Regions from separate parts of the Vicingus serpentipes genome, predicted to be linked through region 3. Evidence: riboswitches for the same ligand, from Rfam matches in the RefSeq annotation. Region 3 holds a riboswitch; each other region holds the start of a gene.

Region 1 (10,860 bases), on a different contig from region 3:
GTACATAAAGGTTTTTACCTTGGTAATGACCTTCAAGAACTATTACTCCTGCATTAACTTGAAATGCGAATAGAGCTACAAGTAGTGTGGTTAAAATTTGTTTCATTGCTATAAAAATAACTATTATAGGTTTAGTTTAGTGTGCAATATTAAAGCTTTATTTAAAATATTAAAAATTTTTTTCAAGTTTTATCAGTAATAAAACTTAATTAGTCGATATTGTTAAATAATTAATAGCGCAATTAATTGGTTTAAAATTAAAAAGATAAAAGCTTAAATCAAAATTATTTATAATCTTAACGTAAAAAAATTAATTTCGCCGTAAAATTATTTTATTGATAAAATGAAGAGAATTAAAATTAGTGACTTGTTTGCCTCGGCAAAAATTGGTGAAGAAGTATTGGTAAAAGGCTGGGTAAGAACGTTTAGAAGTAACCGTTTTATTGCTCTTAATGACGGGTCTACTATAAATAATATTCAAGCAGTTGTTGATTTTGAAAAAGAAGATGAAAGTCAATTAAAAAGAATAACAACGGGATCTGCTATATCTATAGTAGGAGAAGTGGTTGAGTCGCAAGGTAAAGGTCAAGATATAGAAATTGTTGTAAAGTCATTTGATGTTATTGGTGATGCTCATCCTGATGAATATCCTCTACAACCAAAAAAACATTCACTTGAATTTTTAAGAGAAAATGCTCATTTACGTTTTAGAACGAATACGTTTAGTGCAGTTTCTAGAATTCGTCATAATATGATTTTTGCAGTACATAAATTCTTTAACGATAAAGGGTTTTATAATGTGCATACTCCAATAATTACGGGCTCAGATGCTGAAGGTGCAGGAGAAATGTTTAGAGTAACTACGTTAGATTTAAATAATGTTCCGAAAACAGATGAAGGAAATATAGATACAAAGCAAGATTTTTTTGGAAAAGAAGCTAATCTTACTGTTTCTGGTCAGCTTGAGGCTGAATTAGCTGCTTTAGCACTAGGTCAGGTTTATACTTTTGGACCAACTTTTAGAGCTGAAAATTCAAACACTACGCGTCATTTAGCTGAATTTTGGATGATTGAACCTGAAGTTGCATTTAATGATTTAAATGACAATATGGATTTGGCAGAAGAAATGTTAAAATACTGTGTACAATATGCTTTAGATAATTGTAAAGAAGATTTAGATTTTTTAAGTAGTCGTTTAATTGAAGAAGAAAAAGGAAAGCCGCAAGACCAACAATCAATGGAATTGATTGAGAAATTAAAAATGGTAGTTGATAATGATTTTGTTCGTTTAACTTATACTGAAGCGATTGATATTTTAAGGAACTGTAAACCAAATAAAAAAGGAAAATTTCAATATAAAATTGAAGGTTGGGGAGCTGATTTACAATCAGAGCATGAAAGGTATTTGGTAGAAAAAGAATTTAAAAAGCCTGTAATCTTAACTAATTATCCAGCAAACATTAAGGCATTTTATATGCGTCAGGATGATGAATTGCCAGAAGCTAAACCAGGAATGGAAGTTGGAACAACAGTAAGTGCAATGGATATTTTATTTCCTGGAATTGGAGAAATTGTCGGTGGGTCGCAAAGAGAGGAAAGATTAGATGTGCTAAAACAAAAAATAGCTGACTTTAATATACCTGAAGATCATGTTTGGTGGTATTTAGATACTCGTAAATTTGGAACAGTTCCTCATGCTGGTTTTGGTTTAGGATTTGAACGTTTAATGTTATTTGTAACTGGAATGACTAATATTAGAGATGTAATTCCCTTTCCAAGAACACCAAAGAACGCAGAATTTTAATAGAAAAATAAAAAATATATAATAGCACCTTTAAAGTTTTATAATTTTAAAGGTGTTTTGTTTTGTTAAGAAAGAATATAATTTGGATAAAAGTCAATTCTGTTGATAATTTCCGAATTTAATTAGGAAATTGATAAAAGTGTAAATACTTTTGTGCTTTGTTCTTTTAAAGAAAAATTGTCTGCACGGACTCCGTGCTTATCAAGAAAAGTGGAGGGATTAGGCCCTGTGAAGCTTTGGCAACCAACTATAAGTTTCGAATATTCGAAATTGGAAAACCGGTGCTAAATCCTATTCCGTTTATTCGGAAAAAGATAAGTAGAGAAATATATTATAACCCTTCTGCTTATTTAAAATAATAGAAGGGTTTTTTTGTTTTATGGCAAATATTAGAGAAATATTAAAAGAAAGAATTTTGGTGTTGGATGGTGCTATGGGAACAATGATTCAAAGGCATCAACTAACTGAAGAAGATTTTCGTGGTGAAAGATTTAAAGATCATTCTTGTTCTTTAAAAGGAAATAATGATTTACTTTCTATTACTAGACCAGATATAATTAAAAGTATCCATGCCGAATATTATGCAGCTGGTGCTGATATAGCTGAAACGAATTCTTTTGGAGCGACATGGGTTGCTCAAGATGATTACGAATTAGCTTCAGCGGTTTACGATATTAATTATCAATCAGCTAAGCTAGCAAAAGAAGTAGCAAACGAGTTTACAGCAAAAGAGCCTAATAAACCTCGATTTGTTGCAGGTTCAATGGGACCTACTACTAAGCTTGCATCTATGTCTCCAGATGTAAATGACCCAGGATTTAGAAACATTAGTTTTGATGAGTTGGTGGATGCTTTTAAAGAACAGGCAAGTGGATTAATTGATGGTGGCGCAGATTTATTATTGGTAGAAACTATTACTGATACCTTAAACGCAAAAGCAGCGTTGTTTGCAATTAATGAAATTCAAGAAGAAAAAGGAACTGATTTACCAATAATGATATCAGGAACAATTACTGATGCTAGTGGTCGAACCCTTTCAGGTCAAAATACAGAAGCTTTTGTTATATCTGTAGAACATGCTAAACCAATGACTATTGGTTTAAATTGTGCTTTAGGTGCAGAAGCATTAAGACCATATTTAAAAACTATTAGAGAAAAATCTGATAGTTTAGTTAGTGCTCATCCAAATGCAGGCTTACCAAATGAAATGGGAGCTTATGATGAATCACCAGAATTTATGGCAAAACAAATTAAAGTCTTTTTAGATGAAGGGTTGGTTAATATAGTTGGTGGTTGCTGCGGAACAACACCTGCACACATTAAAGCAATTGCCGATTTAGCTTCAACTTATTCTCCAAAAAATAATTAAGCATGAGTTTACATCCAGACTACAAAGGAGATTACAAATACAAATGGACAAACTTACCTTACCTAAAACTAAGCGGTTTAGAACCATTAATTGTTACTCCAGAAGTTAATTTTATCAATATTGGTGAGCGTACAAATGTTGCCGGGTCAAAGAAGTTTTTAAGATTAATTAACGAGAAGCAATTTGAAGAAGCATTAAGTATCGCTCGTCAACAAGTAGAGGGTGGGGCTCAAATCATCGATATTAATATGGACGATGGTTTGATAGATGGAAAAGAAGCGATGGTTAACTTTTTAAAGTTAGTAGCTGCCGAACCTGATATTTGTCGAGTACCAATTATGATTGATTCCAGTAAATGGGAAATTATTGAAGCTGGGTTAAAAAATGCACAAGGAAAATGTGTAGTAAATTCAATTAGCTTAAAAGAAGGAGAAACACAATTTATTGAGCAAGCAAAAACTATTTTAAGATATGGTGCTGCTGTTATTGTAATGGCTTTTGATGAGCAAGGACAAGCAGATAGTTATGAAAGAAGGATAGAAATTTGTGAAAAATCATATCGAATTTTAGTGGATAAAGTAGACTTCCCTCCTCAAGATATCATATTTGATCCTAATATTTTTCCAGTAGCAACAGGAATGGAAGAACACCGAAGAAATGCATTAGATTTCTTTTTGGCTACTCGTTGGATTAGAGAAAATTTACCTGGAGCTCACGTTAGTGGAGGTGTAAGTAATGCTTCTTTTTCATTCAGAGGGAATAACACCGTTCGTGAAGCAATGCATTCTGCATTTTTGTATCATGCTATAAAGGAAGGAATGGATATGGGGATAGTAAATCCAGAAATGTTAGAGGTTTACAGTGATATTCCGAAAGAGTTATTAGACAAAGTAGAAGATGTATTATTGGATAGAACTGATGATGCAACCGAACGTTTGTTGGATTATGCCGATAATGTAAAAGGAACAGTTAAAGAACAAAAGTTAGATTTAGAATGGCGTGAAGGTTCTTTACAAGAAAGAATTACACATGGGTTGGTAAAAGGAAATGCTGATTTTATTGAAGAAGATGCTGAAGAAGCTCGTTTGATTGTTGATAGACCGTTGCAAGTTATTGAAGAATACTTGATGAATGGAATGGGAGTGGTTGGAGATTTGTTTGGTTCAGGAAAAATGTTTTTACCACAAGTTGTAAAGTCTGCTAGAGTAATGAAAAAAGCCGTTGCTCATCTACTCCCATACATAGAAGCTTCTAAAGAAGAAGGTTCTAATGCTGGTAAAGTTTTGTTAGCAACAGTAAAAGGCGATGTTCATGATATTGGTAAAAACATTGTTGGAGTAGTTTTAGGCTGCAATAATTATGAGGTAATAGATTTGGGTGTAATGGTTCCTTGCGAGAAAATTTTACAAGTAGCTAAAGAACAAAATGTTGATTTAATTGGACTTTCTGGTTTAATTACGCCTTCGTTAGATGAAATGGTTAATGTAGCCAAAGAAATGGAGCGAGAAGGATTTACAATCCCATTATTAATTGGAGGAGCAACTACTTCTAAAGTGCATACTGCTGTAAAAATTGAAGAGCATTATACAAAAGGACAAGCAGTTTATGTATTGGATGCTTCTCGTTCTGTAACTGTAGCAGATAGTTTGTTAAGCGACAAAAAAACTGAATATGTTAAAGCGATTAAAGCTGAATACGAAACCGTAAGAACACATTATAATAATAAACAGGTTAGGAAAGAAATGCTTTCGTTAGTTGAAGCAAGAGCTAACAAATATAAAATTGATTGGAATACAAGTAAAATTGTTAAGCCACAACTATTAGGAACAAAACAGTTTGAGAATTATAGTTTAGAAGAAATTTCTGAATACATCGATTGGACTCCTTTCTTTAGAACATGGGAATTAGCAGGAAAATACCCAAACATTTTAACTGATGAAGTAGTAGGTGTTGAAGCAACAAAAGTATTTAACGATGCGCAAAAAATGCTGAAACAAATAATCGACGAAAATTGGCTAACTGCTAAAGCAGTAATCGGAATTTGGGAAGCAAATACAATTAACGACGATACCATTGAAGTGTATGAAAATGGAAATAAAATAACTCAACTACATCAATTAAGACAGCAAGGCAAAAAAGCTAAAGAGGCTGTAAATATTAGCCTAGCTGATTTTATTGCACCAAAAGAAACTGGAAAAATCGATTATATTGGTGGTTTTGTAGTTACAACCGGACATGGAATTGAAGAGCACATTGCACGTTTTGAAGCTGACCACGATGATTATAATTCGATAATGATAAAAGCTTTGGCTGATAGATTAGCAGAAGCTTTTGCAGAGTTGATGCACCAAAAAGTGCGTAAAGAATATTGGGGGTATGCAAATAATGAAAACCTTAGTAACGAAGATTTAATAAATGAAAGTTATAAAGGAATACGACCAGCGCCAGGTTATCCGGCTTGCCCAAATCATACATTGAAAACGGAGTTGTTTAAAATTTTAAATGCAGAAGAATTAACGGGTGTAACGTTAACAGAAAGTTTGGCAATGTACCCAACTGCTGCAGTAAGCGGAATGTATTTTGGTAACGAAGAAGCTAAATATTTTGGAGTTGGTAAGATAGAAAAAGACCAAGTACAAGCTTATGCTAATGCTAGCGATTTTTCTTTTGAAGAAGCTGAAAAATGGGTTAGTGCTAGTTTGAATTATTGATTGAGGCACAATTTTAGCATAAGAAGATAAAATTTATCTTTGTGCCAATGATTCAAAAAATAGTTATAATAATTTCAACGTTTTTCTTTTTACTTTCTATTCAAGTAAAAAGCCAAAATGCAGATTGCGATAATTTATTAGAATTAACAGATACTATTTATGTAGCTAAAAATGTTACTGGTTTTGGTAATAAGAAAGAATTTTCAGGTAATGATTTAGAAAATAAACTAGGGTTTGAAGAAGAAGCAAATTCAATATGGTATTTAATAAAAATGCCAGCAAACGGAAAGTTTACATTTGAAATTATAGCGCAAAATAAACAAGATGATTGGGATTTTTTATTGTATGAATATAAAAGTATGTTCTGCAAAAGAATAGATTCCAATAAAATTAAACCTATTAGAAGTAACTTATCCAGAAGTGCAGTAACAGGTTTGTCATTAACATCAACTCAAGAATATAGTGCTGCAGGGTTGAACGATAATTTTAGCAAGTTCGTTAATGTGCAAGAAGGTGATGAGTTTGTGTTGGTAGTTAATAATCCAAAAAAAGCAAACGCAACACATCAGTTAGTTCTGCATCTTCCTCAAAAAGAAAAAATAACTAAACCAGAAGAGGTAATAATTGAATCAAAACCAGATCTTAACAGAAAAAAGTTTACACTCGAAATAAAAAATAAATTAACAAAAGAAAAAATTCCTGCCAACGTAAGCATCAATGGGTTAAGAAATGATGCTATAGAGCTGTCTAATTTAACAATTTATGAAACTGAAGTAACTAAGCAAAACTATGAAGTCAACGTGATTGCATACGCAAAAGACTTTATGCTTTCTTCGTTTGATTATAAATTATCCAAAACAAAAGGGAGCGATAGAGAAATTATTTATTTAGAACCTATAGAGGAAGGAAAAAAAGTAAACTTAAAAAACATTCAGTTTTATGGTGAGCGGGCAGATTTTTTACCAACTGCAGAAGGCTCTTTGAATTCATTATTAAAATTTTTAGAGCAAAACTCAACAATTAAAATAGAGATAGAGGGGCATGTAAATGGTCCTGAAAAACCTAATACAAGTGCTTTTAAAAAGTTGTCATTTGCTAGAGCATTGGCAGTAAAAGATTATTTGGTTGAAAATGGTATTGATAGTAATCGAATTCAATATATTGGTTATGGAAATTCACAAATGCTTTTTCCTTATCCTATGAAAGAGGAAGAGCATTCAGCAAACAGAAGAGTAGAAGTAAAAATTATTTCAAAATGAGTATAATATTAGGAATTGAAACAGCTACAAAAATGTGTAGTGTTGCATTGAGCGATGGCAATGGTTTATTAGCTCTTAAAGAAGTTGGGGGAGAATATTCTCATGCTGAAAATTTAAATTTATTTGTAGCTGAAGTTTGTAAACAAGCTGGTAAAGAATTGAAAGATATTGACGCAATAGCAGTTAGTAAAGGACCTGGTTCTTACACCGGTTTGCGAATTGGAGTTTCTGCTGCCAAAGGGTTTTGCATTGCTCTAGATATACCTTTAATCAGTGTTGATACTCTAAAAGCTATGGCTAAGAGCCAAAATCATCAAAATTCACTTTTTTGCCCAATGATAGATGCTCGGAGAATGGAGGTTTATACTGCTCTTTATACAGCTAATAATGATGAGGTTTCAGCTATTGAAGCTAAAATAATCGATGAAAATTCTTATAAAAAAGAATTAGAACATGGTAAGATTGTTTTCTTTGGAGATGGAGCAGAAAAATGTAAGGCAACATTTGGAAATCATCCAAATGCTATTTTTGTTCAAGGGGTTCATCCTTCGGCAAAATTTGTTAACGAATTAGCGTTTGAAAAATTTAAAAGAAAAGAATTTGAAGATGTAGCTTACTTCGAGCCTTTTTATTTAAAAGATTTTATAGCTACAACGCCTAAGAAATTACTCTAATTGCAATCAATAGTTTTTTCAGAACTGTTAAAGTTTATTTTTTTTATTGATTTTTTAATTTCAATTAACTCAAAAGGGAAAACAATAGCTTGGGTAGTTAAACATTTTTCACCAGCTTTAGTTTCAAAATAATTTACAATAATTTCATTTTTTGTTTCAGTAATTTTTTCTATTTCTAATCCATAACCACCATTGTTTTTTGCTCCTATTGCAACTAAAAGTAATTGGTTTTTAGCGAAATCAATTTTTGGAATTTGAGGAGTGTCAGAAGTTCTACTCCATATTTTTTGCCAGATATCTTCAAAGCCAGCTTGGCTTGTAATTACTTTTGTTGTTGGATTTTCGAAACCACCATTAGTACTCTTTTCAATACTTTTAAAAGGAATTTCTATGATGTTAGAAGTTGTGTTTTTAGTGTTTGCACACGAAAAAAGTATTATGGATAAAATTATAGTCAAATATTTCATAGTTAATTTATTACATTACACCCATAGGCGTTCTTATTCCTTTTTTGTTTCCGCACTTTCTTGGAGATGAGCAAGATGTGATTAGTCCAATTAAAAACAAAATCAATGCCAGTTTGGTTAAGGTTTTCATATTTAAAAAATTATTTCAAACAAGATAAGTATTTTTTTATGGTTTCTTCTAACCCAAAATACAATGCATCACAAATTAAAGCATGTCCAATTGAAACTTCTTTAAGGTTAATAATATTGTTTTTAAAGTAATTTAGATTCTCCAGATTTAAATCATGGCCAGCATTAATTTCAAGACCTAAACTATTTGCTAAGTCAGCTGCTTTAACATACTCAGCAATAGCTATCTCATTATTTTTTGGAAAATCTTCGGCATAAGGACCTGTGTAAAATTCAATTCTATCAGTTCCAGTTTCAATTGCATTTTCAATATTAACTAGTTGCGTATCAACAAAAATTGAAGTTCTAATGTTGTTCTGTTTAAATTCTTTAATCACTTCTTTTAAAAAGTCTTTTTGCTTAAGTGTATCCCAACCAGCATTAGATGTTAAAACTCCTGGAGGGTCTGGCACAAGAGTTACTTGTTCTGGTTTGTTTTCTAACACCAAATTAATAAATTGAGTGTTAGGGAACCCCTCAATATTAAACTCAGTGGTTACTACTTTTTTTAAGTCATAAACATCTTGATATCGAATATGCCTTTCGTCTGGTCTAGGATGAATAGTAATTCCTTGAGCGCCAAATTTTTCACAATCTTTAGCAACTTGAACTAGATTAGGAAGGTTTCCTCCCCTCGCATTTCTTATAGTTGCTATTTTATTAATGTTTACACTTAATTTTGTCATAGTATAATTTGTACTTTTGAGTAAGATTGTACGTTTTACAAACAAAGGTAAAACTTATTGAATAAAAAATATGACTGCATCAGAATTAATATCATTTGACATACCTCCATTAAAACTTTCAGATAGTGGAGAAAAGACATTAGAATGGATGGAAGAATTTAAGGTGAAAGATTTGCCAGTAATTCATGATAGAAAATATGTTGGTATTATAGAAGAGTCGGATGTGTTGGACAGAAATAACTTAGAAGATAAGATAAGTACTTACAATCTTAATTTTAGAAAACCTTTTATTTATCAGCATCAACATTTGTTTGAAGCTATTTCTCAGTTGGTAGAAAATGATGTTGATGTATTACCCGTTTTAAATAGTGATGATGAATTTTTAGGTTTAATTACTATTAAAGCAATTATTGAATTTTTTGCGCAAACAGTTTCGATAGATAATGCAGGAAGTATAATAACTTTGGAGTTAAATATTAAAGATTATTCATTGGCTGAAATCGCTAAAATTGTAGAATCTGATGATGCTAAAATATTGGCTTCTTTTATTACTTCACATAAAGAATCGACTAAAATGGAGGTTACTTTAAAGATTAATAAAACTGATATTACACGAATACTTCACACTTTTGATAGATTTAGCTATACTGTTACGGCTTCTTATAACGAAAGTGAATATCACGAAGATTTAAAAAATAGATATGATGAGTTCATGAGATTTTTAAATCCTTAAAAATCTTAGTCTTGAGTTCGTTTTACAGGAAAATTATTTTTGTCTTACTTGTTTTTGCTTGCCATATAAGTATTGCTCAAGAAAATTTACCTGCCTTAAATATTGTTTCCGAAATAAAAATTATTGGGAACAAAACAACCAAAGAGCATATTATATTAAGAGAATTACCCTTTAGTGTTGGGGATACTATTAATCCTGAAAATTTAACGGAAATAATAGAGCGAACTAGGAGTAATCTTTTTATTACTTCTTTATTCAACTTCGTTACGATTGAAACTGCTTATTTTCATGATACGTTTTTATCATTTTACATCACAGTTGAAGAACGCTGGTATTGGTGGCCACTTCCTATTTTCGAAATTCAAGAAACTAACTTTAATACCTGGTGGATTGATAAAGATATGGATCGGGTAAACTACGGGATGTATGTTGCAAAAGAAAATTTTAGAGGACGAAAAGAACGGCTGACATTTAAGTTGCAAGGGGGATACACGGAAAAAATAGGTTTTAATTATAGTGTGCCTTATGTAAATAAAAAGCAAACACAAGGATTAGATGTTTCATTCAGTTACAGTAGAAATAGAGAGATAAACTACAACACGTTAAATAATTTACGCCTCTTTTACAAGGATGAAAACGGTTATGTGAAAAAGCAAATCAACACAAGTTTATCTTATGTACTAAGACCAAAACTTTACAATAGTCATAGTTTTCAAATTTCTTACACAAGTGTAGATTTGGTAGATTCTGTCTTGTTTTTTAACAGTGAGCTTTTATCAAGAAATAACAATCAATCCGATTTTTTTAGTGCAACTTACTATCTTAAAAGAGATAAGAGAAATAACAAAGCTTATCCAACTCAGGGTTATTTTTATGATTTTCAATTAACTCAAAATGGATTAGGAGTTTTAGATAAAGAAATTAATAACTCTTACTTAAAGATTGGATATCGAAAATTTATAAAACTTGCGCATAAAACTTACTGGGCA
Region 2 (10,860 bases), on a different contig from region 3:
GTCTATCCATCCGAACAGCCAAGGTTTCTATGCTTTTAGAAATTATCCACGCATTAAACGGTGACATTGCTGGACCTGAATGACGAGCAAACCCCTGAATTTCATCAATTAAACTTTGCTTACCAGCAATTAACCCTCCTAAAACTCTCCCTTGTCCGTCTAAATATTTTGTAGCTGAATGAATAACCAAATCAGCTCCAAATTTTATAGGTTGTTGCAAATAAGGTGTTGCAAAACAATTATCAACTATATATAATAATTTGTGCTGTTTCGCAAAATTTCCCAACCATTCTAAATCAATAATATCTACTCCTGGATTGGTTGGTGTTTCTATAAAAACCAATTTAGTATTTTCCTGAACTGCATAACTCCAATTTTCGGTATCATTAATATCTACATAAGTAAATGTAATTCCCCATTTGGGTAAAATTTTGGTTAAAATAGTGTGTGAAGAACCAAAAATAGAACGACAGGCCAACACATGATCACCTTGTTTTAATAAAGCTCCAAAAGTGGTAAACACAGCTGCCATACCAGTAGCTGTAGCCCAACCAGCTTCAGCACCTTCTAATGCACAAATTTTTTGTATTAATTCCGTTGTATTTGGGTTTGAAAATCGACTGTAAATATTGCCCTCAACCTCATCAGAAAACATTGCGCGCATTTGTTCAGCATCATCAAATACAAAACTTGAAGTTAAATGTAATGGTGTCGAATGTTCGTTAAATTGTGAACGATCACTCTGAGTTCTTACGGCTAAGGTTTCAAAATTTTTCATAGTTACTTTATTGTGTATGTTGCTGTAATTTCTATCTCTTTATTTAAACTTAATGCTACTGAACAGTATTTTGTTAAGGTTAAATCAATTGCTTTTTCAACTTTATCAGCATCTAGACTTCCTGTTAAAACAAAATGAACATTGATACTCTTAAAAGCTTTGGATGGTGTTTCATCTCTTGTAGCTGAAACTTCAACCTGATAATCGTCTAGTACCTGTCGTTGTTTTTTTAATATTAAACCTAAATCTATGCTTGCACAACCTCCTAAACCCATTAATACCAATTCCATTGGTCGAGCTCCTTTTCCTTCTCCTCCAATCGCGGGATTCGCGTCAATGTTTACGATAATTTTATCTTCATTTTTAGCTTCATAATGAAAAGCTTGATTGACTCTTTTTAAATTTACTTTCATAACTAGTGTGGTAATTTTTGTTTTAATAACCCATAACTAAATGTTCCAAGTACAGCAAAGATAATTGGTATTATCATTACAAAATTACCCGCACCTAAATGAACAAATAATGGAGCTGTACATGCTCCGATAATTGACCAGCCTAGACCAAAAATAATTCCACCAAATAAATTAGCTTTAAACTGCAACGGTTTTCTTAAAGTGTCAATCGTTGAATTGTTAAACGATTTTAGGTTTAATTTTTTAATAATGATTACCGAAATTATTCCTACTAAAATTGCAGATGCTATAACTCCAAACATATGAAAAGATTGGAAATGAAACATCTCAACAATACGATACCACGAAACAGCTTCAGATTTGATTAAGATAAATCCAAAATAAAAGCCAAGAATTACAAATTTTAAATTTTTCATAAAATATTATCTAATATTAAAAAAGTACCAATTATTCCGCCAATAAAAAACCCAATTACTGCAATTAAAGAACTTAAACTTAACAACGATAAGCCTGTAATGGCATGTCCTGAAGTACAACCGCCAGCATACCTAGAACCAAACCCAATTAGAAAACCTCCTAAAGCAATAACTAATCCTGTAAGAGAAAATAGATTGGACCAATTAAAAATAGCTTTTGGGAGTATTCCGTTTACTTCTATATTTTTGGATCCAAAATATAATATTCCAGTATCACTTAGTTCTCCTTGCTCTACTAAAATAACCTGAAACAAAATAAACCCAGAAATTATAACGCCTAATACAAAAAGAAAATTCCAGAAATAACTCCTTACACTATAAGTAAAATATTCATTTTTACTTACTCTTGATAAAGTACAGAAATGCTTAAATATTGATGAAACACCAAACTTTTTATTATCTATAATTAGTAACATAGGTACTATTAGTCCCAATAATGGGCCAGAAATATACCAAGGCCAAGGTTGTTTAAGTATGTTTATTATCTCTTCCATATTTTTTACAAGTGTAATCCACACTCCGTTTTAGGGTTATTATTCCATCTTCCATCTCTTTCTTTTCCGGGAACAGTACAGTGTTTACAACCAATAGAAGAATATCCTTTAGATACCAAAGGATGGAAAGGTAACTTATTTGTTTTAATATACTTTTCTCTGTCTTTTTTTGAGACATCTAATAATGGGTAAAATTTTAATATTCCTCCACGGTCTTCAAAAATATCTAAGCTTGCTCTATGATCGCTTTGCCATTCCATTAACCCAGAAACCCATACAGTAAAATTCTCTTTTATTAAAGTTAAAGGCTCTACTTTATTTATTGAACAACAAAGATTAGGGTCTTTTTTCCATGTTTCATCTTTAGTTGTAAAATCATGTTTCCATTTTTCTGCACCAATACTTTCTACATTTAAGGCATAAAGCTTTGTCAATTCTTCTTTATATTGTAATGTATCATCAAAATGATATCCCGTATCGATAAAATATATTTTTTGTGCTGAATTTACTTTAGAAAAAACACGCAATAAAAAAGCAGAAGTGGCTGCAAAAGAAGATGTTAACATTATTTCCGTCGCATCAAAATCTTTATACAATTCTTCTATTCTTTCTTCCACAGAAAGTAAGTTATACTTTTTGTTTAGCTTTTTTATTTCTTCTGCTGAAATCTGTCTTTTTATATTACTCACACTCATTAGTTTAAATATATTTTGAAATCTTTTTTTACCAATGTTAATTCATCAACAATTTTTGAATTACTATTAAGGGCAATAGTTACATTATTTAAATTTTCAATTTTATGATGTAAATCAGCCTTTATTTTTTTTCGAATTGAGTTTAATAATTTAGTAGAAAATTCTACTTCATCAGGAATCACATCTTCAAAATACATTCTCATTTTTTTAGCCAAAGTTGGTGATTGTCCATTTGTAGAAATACCCAATTTCAAAGCTCCTTTTGTAACTATACTCCCCAAATAAAAATCACATAATTCGGGGTCGTCAGCAACGTTTGTTAAAATATCAAGACGTTCAGCATCTTGTTTAATTTTAACATTTAACGCTCTATCATCAGTAGCTACAATTAACAAATTAATTCCTTCAATATCTGTTTTGTGATATTCTTTTTCAATCAATACAACGTTACTATAAAAATGAGATAACTCAATAATTTTATAATGAAACTCTTTAGATACAACAGTAATATTTGCTTGAGGACTACTTTTTAATATGTAGGTTAATTTTTCTAATCCAACCTCTCCTGCTCCAATAATTAAAACATCTATTTTGTCCAGTTTTAAAAAAATAGGGTACAATGTATTTTTAGTTTCCATAATAATTCAAATTTGAGATTTCATTAATCAATACTTCTTGCTTTAAAGCCACTACTTCACCAATAATAATAATTGCTGGCGACTGAATGTTTTCTTCAATTTTTAATCTTTCAATTGTATTTAACGTACCATAAATTGCCTTTTCAGATTTTAATGTTCCGTTCTGTATAATAGCAATCGGTACATTCCCTTTATTTTGTTTTTTATAAAGATTAACAATTTGTGTTAACTTGTTTACACCCATCAAGATAACTACCGTTGAGTTAGTTTGAACAGCTAATTTTATATCTTCTGAAAGTACTCCATTTTTATTAGTAGCTGTTAACACCCAAAAACTCTGACTTGCTCCTCGATGAGTTACAGGTATTTTCTGAGAAGCAGGAACTGCCACTGAACTTGAAATACCAGGAATTACATTTACTTCTATCCCAAAAGATTCAACATATTGCAATTCTTCATAACCTCTTCCAAAAATAAATGGATCTCCTCCTTTTAATCTAACCACTTTGCCATAGTTAAAAGCATGATCTATGATTAGTTTATTAATTTCATCTTGTCCAAAGCTATGTTTACCCACTCTTTTACCAACGCACATTAGTTTTGCAGAAGATTTAGCATGTTTTAAAACTGCTTTATTAATTAATGCATCATACAGAATTGCATCTGCATTTTTTATCGCATTAATTGCTTTTAGTGTTAAAAGCTCTGGATCTCCTGGCCCTGCTCCTACTAATGTTACTTTTGATTTCATTTTAATTTTTCAGTTCTGATTCTAGTCTATACTCTTCAATATTTTTAAGTATCGATTTAGCATCTGTTAAATATTTTAAAGCAAATTCTGCTGTTGGTTTATTCCCTTTAATTTGATAAACCAACTCCGAAAATGTAGTTTCTAATTTTAGTGCTTGTTTTGTTCCAAATTGTTCTTCAAATTGCGCTATAATTCCTGCTTGGGTATTCGTTTTAATTCCATCGGCAACTAACAAAGCTTTTGCTGAATTGATTAAAGACGTGTAAGAATGATAAATACTATCTGCCCATTGTTCATCATTTAAGGCTTCTTGAGCATAAGTCAATTTTTCTTTACTCTCTACTAAAATAGTACTTACTAAATCCAACACAACGCCAGCACACTCACCAACTCCAATTGCTTTAACATAAGCTTTATCGTATCCCCAATCAATAAATTCATCTTCTTTTAGGTTTGATGTATCTGATAAAGGTTTTAATAATTCGTAAAAATATTTTTGGCCTTGTCTATCATAATACGTTAAAAAAGATTCTTCTTCAATAATGTTATCTTCATAATCATCCAACAGCAACCTTAAAGCGTTTGGACCTCGTTTACTTGGAATTTTAATCACTTTATCAGCAAATCTTCCTTTTCCGTCTCCTAGAATTCCTCCACCCAACAAAACTTGTAAAGCAGGAGCAACTAATTCACCAGATTTGATTGACATTCCTTGAAACCCAATATGAGCAATGGTATGTTGCCCACAAGCGTTCATACAACCACTAATTTTTATTGTAATCTCTTTATTTTTTGCATATTCAGGGTATTCCTCTTTAAGCACTTTTGTTAATTCAGATGCTATTCCTGTGCTGCTAGCAATACCTAAATTACAAGTGTCTGTTCCCGGACAAGCTGTAATGTCATGCGTAGAATTATAACCAATTTCAGTAAACCCTAATTGCTTTAATTCGACATAGAAAAAAGGCAATAATTCTTCTTTTACATGTCTTATTAAAATATCTTGTCGTAATGTTAACCTTAACTCATTTCCAGCATAATCACGAATTAAATCTGCTAACTTTCTAGCTTTATCCGTATAAAAATCTCCTAATGGAACTTTTATTCCAATAGCATACAACCCTTCTTGCTTTTGTTTAATTACGTTTACTTTTTTCCATTTTTCGTATGCTTTTTCATCCTCAATTTTTACTTTAAAAATTGTAGGACTTGGAATTTCTACTGGCACATCATAAGCGGATGTATCAATTGGGTAAGTTAGATAAGATAAGGCCTTCTGTTCTTCCTCAATCAGCTCTCTTAGCCTATCTAATCCAACATCTCTAACTAAAAATTTAAATCGTGCTTTATTCCTATTTGCCCTTTCACCATATCGATCAAAAACTCTTAACACACTTTCTATAAATGGTATTATTTGCTCTACGGCTAAAAATTCATAAGCTACGTCTGCTAATCGAGGTTGAGAACCTAATCCTCCTGCAATTAACACCTTAAAACCTCGAATAATTACTCCATTTTCAATTTTGGTTTTTGCTATAAAACCTAAATCATGCATATAACTTAATGCCGTATCTTCATCACTTCCTGAAAAAGAAAGCTTAAACTTTCTGCCCATATCTTGCCCAACTGGATTTCTTAAAAAGAATTTAAACGCAGCATCAGCATATGGCGAAACATCAAAAGGTTCCTTAGGGTCAATTCCTGCAGTTTCAGATGCCGTTATATTTCTTACCGTATTTCCACAAGCCTCTCTTAAGGTAATATCACTTTTTTCTAGTTCTGCCCATAACTGTGGTGTTCTATCTAAACTCACATAATGAATCTGAATATCTTGTCGAGTTGTAATGTGCAACCTTCCTCGCGAATATTCATCCGAAACATCAGCTATTTTATGTAATTGCTCAGAAGTAACTTTGCCAAAAGGTATTTTAATTCTAACCATTTGAACTCCAAACTGACGTTGCCCATATACTCCACGAGCTAATCGTAAGCTTCTAAAGCCTTCTTCATTGATCTTACCTTCTTTAAAAAGACGAATTCTTCTTTCTAAATCAATAATATCTTTCTCAACAACTGAATTATTTAAATCTTCTAATTCTGTTCTAAAACTTTTCATTGTTAAGCATATTGTAACGCATAAGCGAATTCATATTTTTTATTTAACTGCTTTAAAGCTTCATCTGTAAGTGCTATAAGAGATAATTTTTCATCCAATAACTCTTCTTGAATTTTAATTAAGTCAGCAATACTCACTTTAGCATACCCTTCTGATTTGTTGATAATTACAACCTCTTCAATATATTTTTCAAACTGGGTTATTTTATCAGAATAAACCCAAATAAATTCTTGAGTTTCGTACTTAATTCGCTTTCCTGACAAAATTTTATCATACTTGTATTTATAGTTTTCTGGTGCTTTATAGTCGCTATAAATTACTTGCCCTGTTGGCAAACTACCCGCTCCTTTGCCAATTAACGTTTGTTTTCCTATACTTTCTGAAACAACTTCTACAGCATTAAACTCATTGTCAACATTATAAAAAACGCTATCGTTAGTTATAAAAGTTGGTAATACTGATAACCATAGTTTATTGTTGTTCGATTTTACCGAAGCAATTAATTTAATTTTTAAATTATTTTCTCGAGCAAATGCGATATCACTGTCAGTAATATTTTGAATCCCAATTTTTAACACTTTAGATGGAGAAATAAATTTTCCAAAAGCATGAGTAGTTAAAATCAGCAACTTATACAAGGCATCACTTCCACTAACATCAGAAGTTGGATCAGCTTCTGCAAAACCTAACTTTTGTGCTTTCGCTAATGATTCTTGATAAGAAACATTATCCTTAAATATTTGTGTTAGAATATAGTTTGTAGACCCATTAAATATCCCTTGAATTTGAGTTACAGTATCTAAACTGTAATAATCATTTAAGGTTCTAATAATTGGAATACTTCCACAAACAGCTCCTTCATACAAAAATCTTCCTTTACTTTTATTTTCTAGTTCAAGTAATTTTTCTAGATTGTTAGCTATCATTTTTTTGTTTGCAGAAACTACATTTTTACCAGCTTTTAAAGCTTTAGTAACTATATCAAATGCTTCTTTATCATCACTAATTAATTCAACTACAGTTTCAACAGATTTATCATTAATAACTTCATCTGCCTCCGTAATAAATTTAGCTTTTACTTCATCTCTTTCTTTATTGTTGTTTTTTATAACAATTTTAGGCAACAGCTTTTCTTCTTTATTTTCTTCTAAGTAGCTGTAAAATCCTTGACCTACAACTCCAAAGCCAATTAATCCTATATTTTTATTAAGCGTACTCATATCGTTTAGTTTTTAATTTTTGTGTTAAATAAAATTTTTCAAATAATTCTTTTAGTTGGTCTGTTTCTATTAAAAATCCATCATGACCATATAATGAATCTATTACTTCCAATTCAGCATCTTTAATGCTATCTGCTATTAAAATTGACTCAGAAACTGGAAACAATAAATCAGAATTTACAGCTACAACTAATGTGTTTGCTTTAACTTGATTTAATGCTTTAGTAATGCTTCCTCTGCCTCTACCCACATCATGACTATCCATCACCTTACTTAAGGTCCAGTAAGAAAAAGCATTAAAGCGATTAACTAATTTTTCACCTTGATAATTTTGGTAAGACGAAGCTTTATAACAATCAATTCCCTCTCTATTGTCCTCTTGAGTTGCTCGATAAGTATTGTAATTACGATAGCTTAATAATGCAATAGAACGAGCTGCTTTCAACCCTTTTAAACCCGCATCATCGCTGTAAGAATACCAACTTCTATCAGCTTTAATTGCTAAACGTTGACTTTCGTTAAAAGCAATTCCCCAAGGAGAATGCTTTGCATTAGTAGCTATTAAAATTAAATTCTCTATTAAAGATGGATTTATAATGCTCCATTCTAACGCTTGTTGCCCGCCTAATGAACCGCCTAAAAGAGTTTGAATTTTTTTAATCTGTAAATAATCTTTCAACAGCTCAAATCCATTTACAATATCTCGAATAGTAAGTTGAGGAAAGCTATGGTAATATTTATTTCCATTATCAGGATTAATTGACAAAGGTCCTGTAGATCCATAAGCCGACCCCAAAACATTTGCGCAAACAATAAAATAGTTTTCAGGATTATAAAATTTGCCTTTACCAACTAATCCATTCCACCACTCTTCAGGATTTGAATTAGCTGTTAAAGCATGTGTTATCCATATCACATTATCGCCTGTTGAGTTTAACTTACCTATAGTAGTATAAGCAATCTCTATCTTTTGTAGCGATTCTCCAGATTCTAATCCGAATATTTTGTTGTATTTATAAGTTTGTAGTAACATTTTAAAAAATAAAAAATGAGATTTTAAGATATAGTTGTCTCCTTTGTTTTGGAGAAACATTACCTAAGTTTTCGAGAAAATAATTGAATAACTAAATGGTAATGTTAATGACTGAAACAACAGCACATAAATGGCACTACACAATTATGATGAGCCCTTAAAGGCAAATTAGAAACACAACTTACTTGTAGTAAGTTTTTTGTCTTAATTGATGAATAATTCGTTTTCATTTTGCAATTTTTTATATGTTCCGCAACATCGCGGATAGGATTTGGCACCGGTTTTCCAATTCTTTTTACAGAACTTTTAGTTGGTTGCCAGAAGGTCAAAGAGCCTATTCTCTCGCTTCTTCTTTATAAACAATTACAATTCACTGGGTGAGTGGTAACTGAAAATCAATGCAAATATAAAGAACAATGTTTTATAATTCAAAATTTAATTCTGTATTTTTATTATAAAAACCAAAATTCAATACATTATTTTGAAATGATAAATTAAAAGGCACAATAAAGTTGTTTTATAAATAAACAACAAAAGAAAAATTATGATATTACTTTAAAATAATTCGACCTAGTTTTTCAGACAATTGGCGCTGCACACCTTTTAGGTGCTTATATTCAGTCATTAGCCTAATTTGTTCTATATCGTTCTTTTCTATTTTAAGTTGTGAACCGATCTCTTCAAGTAAATATTCTACCTTCGTGGCTTTAAAGGCGAAAACACTATTAAATATTGCCATTTTAACCTGGCTTTCTTCAGTTTTAACAAAAATGCCGTGGTTTTTCCAATTTTCACTCACTTCATATTTGTTTGATAGAACATCAATCGCTAATCTACTTATATCTTGATTTAAATTATTGATAAAATCTTGGTGTGTTGGAATTCGTTCTTCATTTACCATCTCAACATAATGATTAAAAGCTTCTTGTAGTATTGGGTTGTCAAACGTTAATCCGTCACCATTAATATTAGACAGAATATAAACTGCAGCTGTTACTTCTTGTTGTTGAATTTCTTCATTTTCACCCAACACATCTACTGTAATTATTTCGGCTCCATAAGAAATTAATAACCTTATAATTTCATGCTCCCAATGTGCTACCTTACTTGAAATACTTGAGCTTTTTTCTTCTTGTGGTTCGTAAAAGTCTTCAATTGGTGGTGGACCATCATCAAAATGTTGCTGTTGAGGCTTTGAAGCTTTACCCCGTAAAATTTTATTTGTTTCGTTAATTAATGCCTGCTCACCTATATCAAGCAGCGAACTACATTCTTGCGTATAAATAGAACGTTTAATTTGATCAGGGATTATTGCAATACTAGCAACAATTTCTTTAATTAATTCAGCTTTTTTAATGGGGTCATTTCCAACTTCTTCTAATAAAACCGAAGTTTTAAAACGAATAAAATCTTGAGCATGCTCTTTAATATATGCTATTAACTCATTTGAAGAATGATTTTTAGCATAAGAATCCGGGTCTTCACCATCAGGAAAAAGAACAACCCTCACATTCATCCCTTCTTGCAAAATCATATCAATACCTCTAAAGGAAGCTTTTAATCCAGCTGCATCTCCATCATAAAGAATTGTAATGTTTTCGGTAAAACGTTTAATTAATCGTATTTGCCCCTCCGTTAAAGAAGTTCCTGAAGAAGAAACTACATTTTCAACACCTGATTGATGTAAAGAAATAACGTCAGTATAACCCTCTACCAAGTAGCAATTATCTTGCTGTATAATTTCCTTTTTGGCAAAATAAATACCATAAAGCACCTTGCTTTTATGGTATATTTCTGATTCTGGTGAGTTTAAATATTTGGCAGCTTTTGCCTCAGTTTTTAAAATACGACCTCCAAATCCTAAAACCCTTCCTGAAAGGTTATGAATAGGAAACATTACTCGTCCTTTAAAACGATCGAATTTCTTCTCTTCTTTAACTATTGTTAAACCTGATTTTTCAAGAAATTCAATACTATGACCATTCTTTAAAGCCTCATCTGTAAAAGCACTCCATTCATCTGGGCTGTACCCCAACTCAAACTTTTCAATAATATCTTCTCTAAATCCTCGCTCTTTAAAATAGCTCAATCCAATTGCCTTTCCGGCTTGGGAATTGTGCATTTGGTCTTTAAAATATTTTGAAGCATAATTAGAAACAACAAACAAACTTTCCTTTTCGTTTGCTGCCAATTTTTGTTCATCTGTCTGCTCTTCTTCTTCAACTTCTATATTATACTTATTGGCT
Region 3 (10,860 bases):
CTATTAACTGGTAAACCGTAGTTTGATTCAAATTGTTAAAAGAATTTGATGTAGTTGTGTTTCCTAATGAGTTCCAAGTTAAACCATTATCAATTGAAAATTCCCAATCATATATACTTCCTGTATTTCCATTTGTAATTAGATTTCCAGAGTTTTGATTTGCACACACATTATTTGATCCTGAAATGGTTCCAGCATTTGGATTAGCATCAACTATAACAGTTAATGTGTCAGAGTAAACATTTGAACAAGAAGAATTACCGACAATAGCTCTAAAAAAAGTTATAGTATTAAGATTGTTAAATGTAAAGGTGTTAGAAGTAGTTCCAAGTGAAGTCCAGGAAAGGCCTCCATTTATTGAGTTTTCCCAATCAATAATATTTCCAACATAACCATTTAAAATAAGTGTTCCAGAATTTACACCTTCACATACAATTGTGTCAGAAGATAGAGATCCTCCTATAGGATTATTTTCTATTGTTACAATAGCTATTGAAGAAGTATCACTGTTGCATCCAGCAACTATAGCTCTATACCATGTGTCTTGAGAAATATTTGTAAATGATAAAAGTGATGAAGTATCGTTTATAGTTGTCCAATTTGCACCATTATCAACTGATGTCTCCCAGTTTTGGATTGCGCCTGAATAATCATTAAGTGAAATGTCACCTGAATTAGTGCCTATACATACAGTTTGTGAAGTAGGAGAGGTGGAACCTCCATTTGCTCCATTCAAAACAATTACTTCGGCAGTATCAGAATATGTGATTTCACAGTTTCCGTTTTGAATAACTGCTCGGTAAAGATATGTAGAAGGTTGATTTAAGTAATTATAAATATTGTTAGTATTAGAAAGTCCTAGCCATGAACTTCCTCCATTTAAAGAATATTCCCAATCTAAAATGGTTCCTTTTTCATTTGTAAGCGAGAGAGATCCACTATTAGGAGGAACACATATGGTTGTTGACCCTGAAATGTTACCTCCGATTGAAATTGAGTCTATACTTATTATTGCAATACTTGATGTGTCTTGAGGACAAAATTCATTTGATACGATAGCTCTATACCAAGTTTCTTGAGTAATATTATTATAGCTAATTGTATCAGATGTGTCAGAAATATTTAACCAAACACTGCCATTATTAATTGAATATTCCCAGTTTTGAACATTTCCAATAAAATTATTTAAAATTAGTTGGCCATTATTTCCACTTAAACAAACAGATTGACTAGAATTAATAATTCCTCCATATGATAAAGTGTCAGAAATAATAGTATCATATATAGTATCATTATTAATATTAAGATCCCCTGCAAGGGAGGTGAAAAATTTAAATTCGTAAGAATTAGCTATGGACAAGTCTGCATTTGAAGCAAACGTATATGAGTATGTTGAGAAAGAGGGAAAAGAAGGAATGGAAATGTTTTCAGTTACAATCACACCTCCATTTATTTGATAATTAACATCGAAACTTCCACTAAAAGGAGTTCCAAAGTTAAAAATTACTACAGTCACTGTTTCGTTATTGGATAATTCACAACCAGAAATAGGAGAAGTAGAAGATAATATTCCTATATCTTGAGAAAAACCCTTTAATTGAATACAGAATGAAAGTAGTACTATATATAAAATTTTGATATATAAATGTTTCAAATAAGTCATTTTTTGTATTAATTCATTTATATAATCATAGTACTATAAATGAAAGTATTAAAGTAGATATAAAATTTTAGTGTTAGAAATAAATTCGACTAACTATTGTTTTTTTATCGACAAATCAATTTTACATTACGAAGCAATTGCTAAAAGGTTATATTAAATCTTGTAAATAAAGAACAATAAAAAAGCCCTTCAAATTTTGAAGGGCTTTAGTCGATTTAAGCGGAGAAAGAGGTTTTTGAACCTATTTCTCTGTATCCATTGATATGATTGAGGTCTATGCGATTAGCCTAGTGGCTAGGGTAACGAATAGGGTAGCGATCTTTCAAATAACATTTATAATGCTAAGTTACTCTTTTTATTTTTTAATTGTAACTAGTTTTTTCTCAATGTCCTAATGCAGTAAGGTTGGCGGCAAATAATAATATAAGTAGTAAGTGCTTCATCGTTTGTTTTTGTATTGGCTAAAACGTTTTGGCTAAACTGCGTTTAATGCAGTTTAGGTTTTGTTGGCTGTAGTTTTTCTATAATTATATTTTCAATTTTGTCCGTAGGTTCAGATGATAATGACCTGCCTGTTCCGCTGTCAATCCTTGTTTAATCTCGTCCTCTGTCCAAGAAGCAACCATTTTTTCGTAGTCTTTATAAGGGCTGTCAGTTAACTTATCCTTTGTTTGACTAAAAAATCGTCCGCTCGGATATATGTCTATTGTGTCAAGAGCATTGAGATATTCATACTCGTCATTGTCCTTGTCAATAACCTTTTCGAGTTCAATTAGTCGGTTAAGTTCCTGTCCGTCTGGAAAAAGGCATACCTCTAAGTCCACTTTGTCTTCAAGGGATGATACCCACCCGATAATATTCTCCTCCTTTAATTTCTCAATGAGTTTGTCACGCTTTTGATGGTCGAAGTGCTTAATGTCAAGTTCATTTAGTTCGTTGTCAGATGGGAAATACTCTCTGTATATTTCCGCAACTGACGACTTTGCCCAACTTGACTTATTAAGATCAAGAACCATAAAGAGTAATTTGATATCCCGTTTCACTGACCATATTTGAATTTTTCCGGAGTTGTTTTGAAACGCTGCTGCGACGTACTTTTGTAACCCAAAGAAAATACATGCGTCATAGTCGTTCTGTTCGCCCCCTTTGTAGAGTTTTGTCCCTGCTGGTATGATGCAATGTCCATATTTGTCGTAAAGTGTCATAGATTTCAGTTTAAATTATCGCCAACAACCGAATAAACAACACGTGTTGTTTATTCGCATTATGTGTTTAATCAAATTTATATCTTTAAGCTGAAACATGCAATATTTTTATTTTAGTAGGAAGAACTAAGTGTTGTTATTTTATCCTTCCTGAACCCTAGATCTTAACTGTAATTATTTCATCAAGCCTTGTCGTATATCTTGGTGACAGCTTCTCTTGATTCATCTTCCAAGTTCTATCCATATCTTGACAAGCTAGTTTAAGCTTTTTTTGACCAATGACATGGTTCAACTTATCCATCACCTTCATTAATGCTTGATGCTTTGGATTCTCACTCGTAAACATATTAAGTTGTTTCTCACTCTCTGGTGTAATTCCCATAACGATAACTCCAGCTTTCTTATACTGATAGCCTTTTTTGTATATAGCTTTTAAGCCCTTTACAGCGAATCTTACAATGTCAATGCTTGAGTTGGTTGGATAATCTGTTTTAATCATGATGTGTCTGCTATATTGAGGTAAATCCTTTCTGTGTCCATTGGTATGTATAAACACCATGATAAGATTGGTACAAGATTTTTGCCTTCTTAATTTCTCAGCACATGTAACAGCAAAAGTGGAAACACGCTCTTTTATGTTGGCAAGGTCTCCATAGTTTTTGTCAAATGTTCTGGTGGTGGCAATAGCCTTTTTTCTCTTAACCTCATCAAGTCCAAGCTGTGGAATGCCTTCCAATTCTCTTTTCAATCTCAATCCAACAACTGACATGTTCTTTCTCACCCAATCATCTGGCAATTGGGTGAAATCATAAGCTGTATTTACATTTCTGTAGATTAATCTCTTTGCATGTCGAGAACCAATTCCCCACACATCACCAATTTTAGTCCATTTAAGAGCCTTGATTCTCTTCTCTTCCGTATCTATCACATATACACTTTTAGTTCTTTCAGCGTACTTCTTCGCAATTTTGTTTGCAACCTTTGATAGTGCTTTTGTTGGAGCCATGCCAATGCTAATTGAAATGCCTGTGCTCTTAGTCACTCTATAGTTAATTTGATGGCCATATTCTTCAAGATTAAACAAGTCAAATCCATCCAATTTTAAGAAAGCTTCATCAATGCTATAGACTTCTATGTCTGGAGTGAAAGTAGCCAAGATGTTCATGACTCTACTGCTTAAATCTCCATAAAGAGCATAGTTAGAAGAGAACACATGAATGTTGTTATCATCAAATATCTTTTGATACTTAAAAGCTGGAGCACCCATTGGAATTCCAAGAGCCTTAGCTTCGTTACTTCGAGCAATAACACAACCATCATTGTTAGATAATACAACAATTGGCTTATTCCTTAAGTTAGGTTGGAAAACACGCTCACATGAAGCATAGAAGTTATTGCAATCAACAAGGGCAAACATTTAAACCGATTTTATGATGTAGGTAACAATGCCCCAAATGGTAAAGTCATTATCTATTGTGACCTTGATGGGCTTGTATTTAATGTTTTCTGCAATTAGCCAGATTACATCTTTTTCAATCTTTATTCTTTTGACAGTAAACTCTCCATCAATAAAGCAAACAGCTATTTTGCCATTCTTGGGTTCAAGGCTCTTGTCAATTATAAGTAGGTCTCCATCTGATAGTCCAGCATCAATCATTGAATCACCTTTAACTCTGCCATAGAAAGTGGCATCTTTATTTCTAATGAGTGCTTTGTTTAAGTTAATAGATGAATCTAAGAAATCATCAGCTGGAGAAGGAAATCCAGCACTAATGCCATTTGTTACAACAGGTAATTTAAGCTTAGTAGAAGTATCTGGAGTGAAGAACTCTATGTTTTTTTGTGGATATAAGTTAACTAATTTCATTGAAGTAAAATTAGCTATTAATATTAGTTTTGTTGACTACAAAAAGTAGTTTTAATAAAAAGAATAATTTTATTTTTTACTTTAAGTGAATTAATAATCTAGAAATATGGAAACCCCAAAAAAAAGATACTTTAACAATCCATCTACTAAAGATTACCTAGTTGCTTTAGCTTACTTTCCCAATTTTGTGAAGTTGCTAGATACTAGTAATGCTCCTTATGAGAAAATAATTACGTGGCTATTAGAAAAAGAGAGTTTGTTGAAAGAAGATGATTTTTACTTGCCAACTATCAAACAATTAGCAATTGAACTAGATATTAAGACATCAAATGTTACCAAATATTTAAAAATGATTTACGAAGATATTGTAGCATTAAATCATAATAAACCAGAGTTATTTAAAAATGAAGGACAATACTCTTGCAGACTTTCATTCACATATATTGGAGAGCATTACTTATTTAATTTAGGACTTGATGTTATCCCAAGGGTAGGTGAATATTTGGATATATATTTCGTTAACCCTATGATTGGAGGAACAGGATTCTATGTAGACAAAATTTATCATGATTATGATTATGTTGGGCACTCAATAAATGTTATGTTAACTGCTAAAATTCCTAATACATATTTGAACTTATTAAAAGGTAAAGCATATTTGCAGGGAGATATTTCCTTTATGGAGTTTATAGAAAGAGATATAAGTAATGAACTTCAACAAGAACTTATAAATAGGTATAAAAATCTTTAAATTCTTTTATTAGTTTGTTTCAGCCCTTCCCCCTCCTGAACTTTTTGGGTAATCACCTAATTTTAAAAGAAGTAGATTGAAAAAAAATAGAATAGGGTAGTGAAAGGGTAACGGGTTATTATAATTAACGGCTCGGCTATGCGCAGGCAGGGATTTTAACCACTGAACTTCCTACGAAGAACTGAACTTTAAATTTAGCACTTTCCTGTCCTACGAAGCACGAAGCCCCTGCTTGCGTATAGGTGATGTTAGCTGCTGTGCTCTTTTTCATAGAATTAATTATTATCTGCCAGACCAAGTCATAACATCGTCAATGTCGCCATCAAAATCGTCCCAGTCACCAAGTTGTCCATCCGTCATAGCATTAAAGGTGTCACGGTCATAGTCATGGTTATCACTATAGTCATCATAATCATCGGAATAGTCTGCATCCTCTTCTAAATTATCAATTATATTATTTTGAGATAGTTTCATCGCTTTTTCAAGTGAAAGCATGTAGTCACTTATTCCTTGCTTTCCTGTTTCCTCAAATATTTTCTCAATTGCGATACCAATCCTTAAGGATGAAATTGTTCCATTCTCATGGTAACTGCCTCGATAATTTTTAAGCTCATAAGGAAATATTTTTCTTCTAATTGCATATTCTGCAAAATGCCAATGTGCATGTCCGCTTGAAGGATTCATAACAATAGCCTCATACATTTCATTTAAGCCATAGTCATTTAGAGATTCCTCTTTTGTTCTCCCAATTCTGTATAGCGTTCTGCTTTTTCTTTTAAGGTTTAGTGCATTCTTAAAATTATCAAGTGCCTCTGTGTATTTTTCTAAACCATTAAGTATTTTGCCTTTGAAGTAATACCCGATTTCGTTTGATGGTTGTAAATCTATAAAACTGCTAATTGAATTTAATGCCGCAGCATATTTATCTGTGTGGTAGAAAATAAAAGATTTCAAGAAATCCAACTTGAATGCAGAGCAATCAAAGTTTGTTGCGTTTGAAAATATTTCAGACACTTCGTCTTTGTTGAACCAATCACCTATAGTGCAATCGCATGTTATGTAATCGTAACCAGTAATCAGATTTTCATATGCAGCATTGAACTGGTTTAATTTCAAAAAAGACATTGCTTTCTTGAAATAATATTTTCCTGCCTTTTCCCAATTTTCATTTTTGGTAAATTGATAAACTTCTTTCCCTTCATTTAACTTTTGATTGATTAAGGATTTGTCATTGAATGATTTTGCAAAGTCCTTTATTTCTTCATCAATGTAAATGTCCATTGTGTGCATTTTTTGCTTGAGAAAAAGTCCTTCAAAGGTTGTTGCTCTGCTTAGAGCGACATATGCTTGTCCGCTTGCAAAAGTGCCATCGCCAAAATCAATTACAACTCTGTCAAAGGTTAAACCTTGACTTTTATGAATTGTAATTGCCCAAGCTAACTTTAAAGGATATTGCTTGAACGTTCCAACAATTTCTTGTTCAATTTTCTTTTTCTCCTTGTTGTATTGGTATTTGATGTTTTCCCAAACTCTTTTATCAACTGAATGAACTGAACCGTCTTTAAGTTTTACTTTGATAGTCGTGTCGGTCAATTCATTTACTTGTCCAATTGTTCCGTTAACCCAGCGTTTGTCTGTATCGTTTTTAATGAAAATTACTTGAGAACCTTCCTTCAAAATCATTTCAGGTTCTGTTGGATATTTACTTTCCTCAAATTCGCCTGAAACCTCCGCTGTGTATTGGAACGGATTTGTTTTTAGTTCCGAGAGTTTGATAGAATTTACTCTGTCTGCTAAATCGTTTTTTGTTGTAAGAGTAATTGCAAACTCTTTTTTCTTTAACTCGGATTCAGAAAATACTCTGCTATTTAGTCTATCAATGTCTGTTTGCAATGTTTCTTTTACTCTGACTTTATCAAGCAGAGAAATAAATACAAGGTCAGTCTGTCTGTAAACCTTTTGTAACTCAACTGTAAACAAATTTATCTTTTCAAAAACCTTTGCGTTATAGAAATAAGCACTGCCGTATATTTCATTTATGATTTTTTGCTCACCAGATTTTCTAATCGTTACAGGTTCTAATTGGAAAATATCGCCAACAAAAACAACTTGTTTTCCGCCAAATGGCAAATTTGGATTGCCTCCATTTCGCCTCAATGAGTAATCAATTCCGTCTATCAAGTCAGCCCGGACCATTGATACTTCATCAATGATTAAAGTGTCCATTGCAGAAATGATTTTTCTTTTCTCTGAATTTTTCCAAAACACTTTTATGTCTTCGTCTTCAGGCAATAGCGGTCTTAGTGGGAACTGAAAGAAGGAATGTATGGTAACGCCCCCAACATTTACTGCTGCAATACCTGTCGGGGCAACTACAACATAGTTTTTTGAAGTCGTCTCAACGATATGTTTGAGGAAAGTGGACTTGCCCGTTCCTGCCTTACCTGTCAAAAAGAATGACTGATTAGTCTCTTGAATTAAATCAAGAGCCGTTTGAAATTCTATGTTGTCTAAGTCAAGTTCCATTTTTGTTTTCTGTCTGTTCGTTTAAAGCTATAGAGTTTCAAATTAGCACTGTCCCCAAGCATTGCAGCTAACATCCGAATAAACGTAACGGTACGTTTATTCGCACTATGTATTTAACGTAAATTTAGTAATTTAATTTTTCTTATAAATTATTTTAACTCGTTTCGAGTACTCAATTAGAATTGATTGTATTCATTTTAATTGATTTAATAGAGAGTTAGATTCAATAATCAAAATACCATAGTGTTTCTTCATTCCAAATTTTATAATCTTATTGTTATAGCAGATTAAAGTTGGATTAAACTTTAGTTTTTCAGGGTATTTTTCTCTGATGTATTTAATAAGGAGAAAGTAAACTTCCTCCTTATTTAGTTCTGATATTTTGATGTTTCTCATAGATTTAATAACTAGTATTTAATTTTCGTCAAAGGTTTGTCATAAAAAATCCAGGAAGCAAATGTATCGTCAGGATATTCAAACCAAATTGAATATAACTCTCCATTTTTGTTATACCTTACTATACTTCTTTTTATATTACCATTTGATATTTCTTTTAACAAGTTTGCTCGGTATTCGTATTCAATATCTCCATTAGAAAACACTGCTTTTACTGCAGTATTTATTTTCATAGTTAGAGGTTCTATTTCTGTGTAACCTTTCAATTTTTTTCTTTTTAATACGAGTAAGTCGTTATCAATAGTTAATTCCCAATTCTTTCTTAACACATCCCATATTTGAAATTCTTTATTTAAAGTGTCTTCAATTGATAGAAATGTTTCGTTATCATACATCTTAAAGATTTGTCCTTCTGTTAAATCAAATTCTTCAACAAAGTCTAGAGTTTGAATTGTATTAATATCGAATCCATAAGAAATTAACATTTCATCTATTTCTTTAGGAAATGGTTTTTGATATTGAGAGAAGCTATCTAATGAAAATAAAATAGCTATAATAATCAAGTTTGTAGTTTTCATAATATTTGGGTTTTAGTGGTTAATTAATATGGCCATCGATCATTTGTTTGACTAGTATTATCTTGGTTAATTTTTTTGTCAATTTGTGATTGCCTTTCTTTTTCTTCACGTTCTATTCTAATTTCTTCTATCCATAATTCTAAATCTTTCTGACTGCCTTTTTTCCTACAATATCCACAACCCCATTCGTCATCAGTAGTAGTTACCATTATAAAGTGCTTTCCGTTTGATAGAGGACATTTTGCTACCCAGCTTTTTTCTGTATAGCCTGTAGGTATAGGATTTAAATTACTTTCTTCAAGAAATGTGATAAATGGAGTAATGTTGTTTAAAGCTGCTTTCTTATTTTTCTCAGGTATTTCGAGAATTTCTTTTACGATTAGGTCAAATTCAATTTCAGTAAATACATTACTTCGGCCATACCTTCCATAACCAAACATTGGTTTATATTCTTGAAAGATTAACCTAACAATGTCGTGAAGAATTACTTTAATAGTTGGAAGGGACTTAATTTTAAGATAATGTAGGAAGATTCTTATTTGTGGATAGCTGAGGGTAACTTCATAATCTTTTATTTCTTCAGCCTCCTCTCTATTATCGTTAATACTAATGATTAGTCGATTATCTTTTACTTGATAATAACATAGAACGGCATCAAGAATATAATGATATTCAAGTTCAAGAAATAAAATTTGTTTAGTGCTTGGGTAAATGCTCATAATACATAAGTTTAGATTGGTAAATAATTTAACTCATGTAACTTGATTTGTTTTAGGAGGTGAAGTCTGTTTTTTTGACTGTTGTCCGTATTCTGAACCACCGTTGCTTTTCTGCTCGGTTGGTATCTCTTAAAAAGAGATTCAAGATACATGATAATTGTTTTTTTAATTTCTATTAGTTCTCCATAAGAATGTTCCATTTTCAGTTTGAGCTCCTTTAAGCCAATCTACTTCAAAGTTTATTTCTCTTACTTTTGGCTGAAGGTGTTGTATTCTTTCAACGCCATAAAAAGAATGAGCAGAATCGATGATGAAATCTTTGTTTAATACTAATCCAAAATCAATTAGCCTATCGTGAAGTTGTGAGATTCCATAATGTCCCATGTCTAAAAAGTAGATCAGACTGTCATGAGAATGGAGATTAAGTCCTTTAAAAAACGCAGTAGTTTTATACCCGAGTTTATCAAATAACTTTTTACCATCAATAACTAGATAGTTATAATCTACTCTTATGGATACATCTTTAGGAATTTTAGTTTCTGTTTTCATTGTACATAAGTTTTAGTTAATAAATAATTTACTTATGCATCTAAGAATTGTATTTTGACAGCTGAGGTTAATTGTTTTTGACAGACTGCCCGCATACTAAACCACCGTGGCTTTTTTGCTCGGAGGGTATCTCATAATGAGATTCTTGATGCTTGTGGTTTTGATTAAAGGGTACCTTTAATAGTTTCAATTAAAATGGTATTCTTTTCTCCTCTAACCAAATTTTCAATTTTTTTCTTTAAGTCAGTTTTACTTTGCTTTTCTTTAAGTCCCATCACAAAACCAGTTTCTCCTTCTGTTCTTTTTATCTTGACATTAAAGAAGCTTGAGTTGGCTAATTGATTATTGTATTCTTTCCAACATTTTGCAATTTGATTAGCTGTGGTCAAATTATCTTTTCTCCAACGATTAGAAATGATTATTTCTAAAAACATTGTTTGGTTTTGATAGCTAATTAATCTTGAAGATAAGCCTCCATGCATTCTGTATAGCTTATCAACTCTCATTATATGAGATTCATTAATTCTGTTTAATTCAATTTGATTCATGATACATTAATTTAAAAGGTTAATAATTCAATGTATCTTTTTTAATATTTTGGCAGCT

The links. A riboswitch is a leader RNA that binds a small molecule or an ion and turns the genes downstream of it on or off. The one in region 3 is predicted to bind S-adenosylmethionine.
Region 1: another riboswitch for S-adenosylmethionine. It lies ahead of FRY74_RS11450 (homocysteine S-methyltransferase family protein); the one in region 3 lies ahead of FRY74_RS06395 (hypothetical protein).
Region 2: another riboswitch for S-adenosylmethionine. It lies ahead of FRY74_RS09110 (homoserine O-acetyltransferase family protein); the one in region 3 lies ahead of FRY74_RS06395 (hypothetical protein).

The regions. Positions count from the first base shown of each region.
Region 1 is NZ_VOOS01000006.1:6,684-17,543, forward strand. It holds gene FRY74_RS11440 (T9SS type A sorting domain-containing protein) at 1-106, opposite strand, end outside; gene asnS (asparagine--tRNA ligase) at 344-1,804, shown strand; SAM riboswitch class I at 2,000-2,125, shown strand; gene FRY74_RS11450 (homocysteine S-methyltransferase family protein) at 2,184-3,173, shown strand; gene metH (methionine synthase) at 3,176-5,884, shown strand; gene FRY74_RS11460 (OmpA family protein) at 5,932-7,143, shown strand; gene tsaB (tRNA (adenosine(37)-N6)-threonylcarbamoyltransferase complex dimerization subunit type 1 TsaB) at 7,140-7,817, shown strand; gene FRY74_RS11470 (protease complex subunit PrcB family protein) at 7,814-8,284, opposite strand; gene FRY74_RS11475 (pyridoxine 5'-phosphate synthase) at 8,425-9,138, opposite strand; gene FRY74_RS11480 (CBS domain-containing protein) at 9,209-9,871, shown strand; gene FRY74_RS11485 (BamA/TamA family outer membrane protein) at 9,883-10,860, shown strand, end outside.
Region 2 is NZ_VOOS01000004.1:69,883-80,742, forward strand. It holds gene FRY74_RS09065 (O-succinylhomoserine sulfhydrylase) at 1-778, opposite strand, end outside; gene FRY74_RS09070 (OsmC family protein) at 781-1,191, opposite strand; gene FRY74_RS09075 (YeeE/YedE thiosulfate transporter family protein) at 1,194-1,607, opposite strand; gene FRY74_RS09080 (YeeE/YedE family protein) at 1,604-2,161, opposite strand; gene FRY74_RS09085 (phosphoadenylyl-sulfate reductase) at 2,167-2,856, opposite strand; gene FRY74_RS09090 (precorrin-2 dehydrogenase/sirohydrochlorin ferrochelatase family protein) at 2,856-3,494, opposite strand; gene cobA (uroporphyrinogen-III C-methyltransferase) at 3,484-4,245, opposite strand; gene FRY74_RS09100 (HEPN domain-containing protein) at 4,247-6,361, opposite strand; gene FRY74_RS09105 (homoserine dehydrogenase) at 6,364-7,581, opposite strand; gene FRY74_RS09110 (homoserine O-acetyltransferase family protein) at 7,568-8,614, opposite strand; SAM riboswitch class I at 8,853-8,976, opposite strand; gene dnaG (DNA primase) at 9,165-10,860, opposite strand, start outside.
Region 3 is NZ_VOOS01000002.1:534,868-545,727, reverse strand. It holds gene FRY74_RS06430 (gliding motility-associated C-terminal domain-containing protein) at 1-1,663, opposite strand, end outside; gene FRY74_RS06425 (hypothetical protein) at 2,191-2,868, opposite strand; gene FRY74_RS06420 (Y-family DNA polymerase) at 3,026-4,285, opposite strand; gene FRY74_RS06415 (LexA family protein) at 4,286-4,735, opposite strand; gene FRY74_RS06410 (hypothetical protein) at 4,842-5,486, shown strand; gene FRY74_RS06405 (AAA family ATPase) at 5,769-8,012, opposite strand; gene FRY74_RS06400 (hypothetical protein) at 8,420-8,986, opposite strand; gene FRY74_RS06395 (hypothetical protein) at 9,010-9,705, opposite strand; SAM-I-IV-variant riboswitch at 9,766-9,860, opposite strand; gene FRY74_RS06390 (hypothetical protein) at 9,871-10,254, opposite strand; SAM-I-IV-variant riboswitch at 10,318-10,411, opposite strand; gene FRY74_RS06385 (hypothetical protein) at 10,419-10,802, opposite strand.